DNA from 2 places in the Micromonospora sp. CNZ322 genome. Region 1 is predicted to be linked to the other one. Evidence: riboswitches for the same ligand, from Rfam matches in the RefSeq annotation. Region 1 holds a riboswitch; the other holds the start of a gene.
What was found. Region 1 has a riboswitch for thiamine pyrophosphate ahead of FB453_RS20670 (ECF transporter S component). Riboswitches for the same ligand answer to the same signal wherever they lie in the genome.

Region 1 (2,195 bases):
GGGTCTCCGGGTCCTGGAAGACGATGCCGACCCGTTCCCGCCCCTTGCGCGGGTCGAGCCCGTCGATCTCGACGGTGCCCTCCTGCTCGCCGGAATCCTCGGGGAGCAGCCCGGCCAGCGCGCTGAGCAGTGTGCTCTTACCAGCCCCGGAGGGCCCAAGCAGCAAAACCCGCTCTCCAGCCTCAACCCGCAGATCAACCCCGCGCACGGCCCAGGCGCGCCGCCCAGCGTGCCGCCACCCGAACCCCCGCAGCAGTACCCCGCCCACCAACCCACCCCCTCCCACCCAACCGCGCGCCCCGCCTAACCCTGCACGGTCGATCATGAGGTTGACGGCGGTTATGAAGATCCATCCGCCCGTCAACCTCATGATCGACGCGAGTGGGTGGGGGTTAGATCAGGGCTCGGTTTCGGCCTGCGGGGAAGCGGTCCAGGACGCCGGTGTTGGCCAGGGCGTTGGTGAGCAGCCAGCCGCCCAGGCCGGCGATCACGGTGGCGCTGACGATGGTGATGACGAGCATGGGCAGCCGGAAGCTGAGCAGATCCAGTTCGCTGTAGTACCGGACCTGGTCGAAGATCGCGGCGGCCAGGCCGGCCAGCGTGCCAGAGAGGAGAGCCGCGGGAAGGCGGAACGATCGGTACCGGAAGGTAGCAAATCCCAATTCGGCGCCGACCCCCTGGAAGGCACCCTGCATGACGGCGACCAGCCCCCATTGGCTGCCCAGGAGTACGGACACGAGAGCGGCGAGGAACTCGCAGTAGAAGGCCGCGCCCGGCCTTCTGATCACCAGGCCGCCCAGCACGCCGGGAAGCAGCCAGACGCCGTATAGGAGAGCCTGAGCCGGCGGGAAGAAGGCGAAGGCCCCCTCCGTCGCAGACCACAACAGGCCCCAAGCCCAGAATATGACGCCGAAGGCGACCCCCAACACCGACGTGATGATGATGTCGATGGTGCGCCAACGGTTGGTGATGTTGTCCATGCTTTGCTCCCAGTTCAGTGAACGAACCAGGAGAAGACGCACGCCGCGTCCGGTGGCACCGGACGCGGCGCGGCTGGAGGTCGACCGAACTCCCTGCGCTGGCATTACCCAGATCAGGTTCGAGGGTCTGCGGGCGTGCCCGCACTCTCAGCGCTGTGCGCTCCCCTGTCGGATGTGAAGTTGTCTCGCGAAGGATAGCATGCGTGACTGGTTGCGACTCAAGTAGTCGTCGGCGCGCAGTTTTGAATACTGCAGTAAGGGGTCCCACTGAAATGCGGGACCCCTTACGATCTGCCGAAATGGAGGCAGGCTTAGCCGATCGTGCAGAGAGCCTTGCCTGAACTTACCGCACAGTTAACGTTGAGTCCGTCGCTAAACTTGACCCACTTGAAAGCCGGGACACTGTAGGTGCGTCCACCGGTCCGGTTTTCCTTGACGGTGTAGGCCGACTCGACCATGAAGGCGTCAGTGTCAAAATTGGCTCCGCGGATCTGGTCGTCGGACTGTCCTGACGGCAGCCACCAAGTAGTGCATGCGTAGGTGGTGCTCGCGCCCGCTGCGGTCCAGGTGGGGCAACTGGTAGACCCGCCACCGAGATCGGCGATCTTTACCGTGTAGCTCGAAGGGAGTCGATTGGTCACGTCTCCGTCGGTGACGCCGAGCGGGCTAACGTCCGATCCTGCTTCGTTCGGAATCGCGGGTTCGGTCGGGAGTGGCGCGGCCGATGCTTGACCTGGAATGGCTATGGCGGCTGCCGCGAGGGCGGCGAGCACCATGACTGCGGACTTACGTCGAGACATTTATCCCCCGTAAAGTTGGGGCCAGCAATATCGCTCTGGCCATCGATGTGAGTGAATGCTGCCATACGGTTTGTGGGCTTGGCAACGCTTGCGTTCGATCCGCTGTGGTGCTGGGATGGGTTGCTACGTAGCGACAAGATAGGCGGAGTTGTGGACACGTGAGGTGGTCCTTTATTGTCTGAGTCAGACAGACGTGGTAGTCGTCCATATCACCCCACTTGCCTAATGAGGGGCCCAATGCTGCCGCAGACGGCTCTGCCGATCCGTGGGTACGCTTCCGATCATGCGGGTTGACGCGCGAGGCTTCACGTTCGAGGTGACCGTCGGCGGTCCGACGGACGGCGTACCCGTCCTGCTGCTGCACGGTTTCCCTCAGCACAGTGGCGAGTGGGACGACGTGGTGCCGGCGCTGCAC
Region 2 (2,195 bases), on a different contig from region 1:
CAGGGTGCCCTCGGTCCGGTAGCCGATCTCGACTCCGGTCGTCTCGGTCAACTCGGCGGCGAACGCCGGCCAGCGGGCGGCGGACGCCAGCAGCAACCCGGTCAGCTGCCGCTCACCGAAGTACGCCTCGGCGACCGGGGAGAGCATGCCGGCGGCCACCGCCGACGCCCCCGAGCCGGGCGCCGGATCGTGCACCACCACCCGCAGCCCACGCGCGGCGCAGCGCCAGGCGATCGCCAGCCCGATCGGCCCCGCCCCCACCACTGCCACGTCCGGCCGGACCTGGTCGCTCGGCGGCGGTGACGGGGACCGGCCGGTCAGCACGTCAGGGCCTCGATCAGCTCGGCGGTAGCCCGTGCCGGGTCGGCTGCGGCGGAGACGGCACCGACCACCGCCACCCCGTACGCCCCGGCGGCCCGCAGCGCCGGCACCCGGGCGGCGGTCACTCCGCCGATCGCGATGACCGGAACGTCGACGGCGTCGACGACGGCGCGTACCCCGGCGGGCCCGATGGGGTCCGGCAGGCCGGTCTTTGTGCTGGTGGTGTGACACGGCCCGACGCCCAGGTAGCTGGCGCCCGCCGCGACGGCCTCGCGCGCCGGGCCCGGGGCGCGAGCGGTGGCGCCCAGCACACCGGTGGGGCCGAGCACCCGGCGGGCGGCGGCGACCGGCAGATCGTCGGCGCCGACGTGCCCACCGGCGGCCCCCACCGCCAGCGCCACGTGCAACCGGTCGTTGACCAGGCAGGTCGCCCGGTACGACGCGCAGAGCGCGAGCACCCGCCGGGTCAGGTCGTACGCCTCGCGGTCGGTGGCGGAATCCTCGACCCGGACCTGCACCACCAGGTCGGCGTGGGCCACTGTGAGGGCGGCGCGAACCACGGCGAGTGGGTCGCGACCGGGTCGGGTGTCGGTGATGAGATGCAATCGCCCCAGGGACGGCACGGCAACGCTCCTCCCTGCGCCGGCATTACCCGGATCAGGTTCGACGGTCGGGGGCTGTCAGCCCCCCTCTCAGCCCGGTACACCGGGCTCCCGTGGGTTACTTGCGTGTCACCGTACGACAGATCCGCCGGCCTGCCAAGGCACGGGGTCGGCGGTGGCCGGCCGGGCGGGCCGCGCCAAAACGAGCGAGATCCAATGGGGCACTTCATACGGTCCTGTTCGGAATGTCGCCCCCCGTTGCAGAACCGTTACCCGTCCGCATCTTGCCCGACATCGAGCGAGCCGAATTAATTTGTTCAGCGATTCGACAAAATGTCGGTGGGGGCACCCTGGCACGGTGTGACCACCGGCTCCATCAGGGACGGCCTTCGGCGAGCCGACTCCCGCGAGCTCTGTCACTACGACACAGGAGGCGGCGTGTCCCGTTCTCGTCGTGCCCGCTTACCCATCACCGCAACCCTGATCTCCCTGGCCATGGCCTCGACCACCCTGTTCGGCGCGCCCGCGCAGGCGGCCGCCCAGGTTCCCCCACGGGATGCGAAAGCCGCAGCCCCGGTCAGCCAGGTGGCGCCGAAGGCGCCAAAGGCCGCGGCCGATCCCTTCTCCGTCCTCCTCTTCTCCAAGACCGCCGGCTTCCGGCACGACTCCATCCCCACCGGCATCGCCGCCATCCAGCAGCTCGGCGTCGACAACGGATTCACGGTGGACAACTCCGAGGACGGCGCCGCATTCAACGACGCCAACCTGGCGAAGTACAAGGCGGTGATCTGGCTCTCCACCACCGGTGACGTGCTCAACGCCGACCAGCAGGCCGCGTTCGAGCGGTACGTGAAGGCCGGTGGCGGCTACGTCGGCATCCACGCCGCGTCGGACACCGAGTACAGCTGGGCCTGGTACGGCGACCTGGTCGGCGCGTACTTCGCCAACCACCCGCAGAACCAGCAGGCCACGGTCAAGGTGGAGGACCACGCCCACCCGTCCACGGCCGGGTTGCCGGACCGGTGGTCCCGGTTCGACGAGTGGTACAACTACCAGACCAACCCCCGGCCGGACGTGCACGTGCTGGCCAGCCTGGACGAGAAGAGCTACACCGCCGGTGCCGGCGCGATGGGTGCGGACCACCCGATCGCCTGGTGTCAGGACTACGACGGTGGCCGCTCCTGGTACACCGGCGGCGGGCACACCCGGGAGTCGTACGCCGAGCCCGAGTTCCTCTCCCACCTGCTCGGCGGCATCCGCACCGCAGCCGGC

Region 2: linked by a shared signal. The riboswitch ahead of thiE (thiamine phosphate synthase) and the one ahead of FB453_RS20670 (ECF transporter S component) in region 1 are both predicted to bind thiamine pyrophosphate.

What each region holds. Positions count from the first base shown of each region.
Region 1 covers NZ_VITD01000008.1:243,475-245,669, reverse strand. Annotated here, with positions in the region: gene FB453_RS20675 (ABC transporter ATP-binding protein) at 1-268, opposite strand, end outside; gene FB453_RS20670 (ECF transporter S component) at 393-980, opposite strand; TPP riboswitch at 1,053-1,157, opposite strand; gene FB453_RS20665 (hypothetical protein) at 1,292-1,756, opposite strand; gene FB453_RS20660 (alpha/beta fold hydrolase) at 2,064-2,195, shown strand, end outside.
Region 2 covers NZ_VITD01000004.1:505,568-507,762, reverse strand. Annotated here, with positions in the region: gene thiO (glycine oxidase ThiO) at 1-324, opposite strand, end outside; gene thiE (thiamine phosphate synthase) at 318-944, opposite strand; TPP riboswitch at 939-1,048, opposite strand; gene FB453_RS13770 (ThuA domain-containing protein) at 1,362-2,195, shown strand, end outside.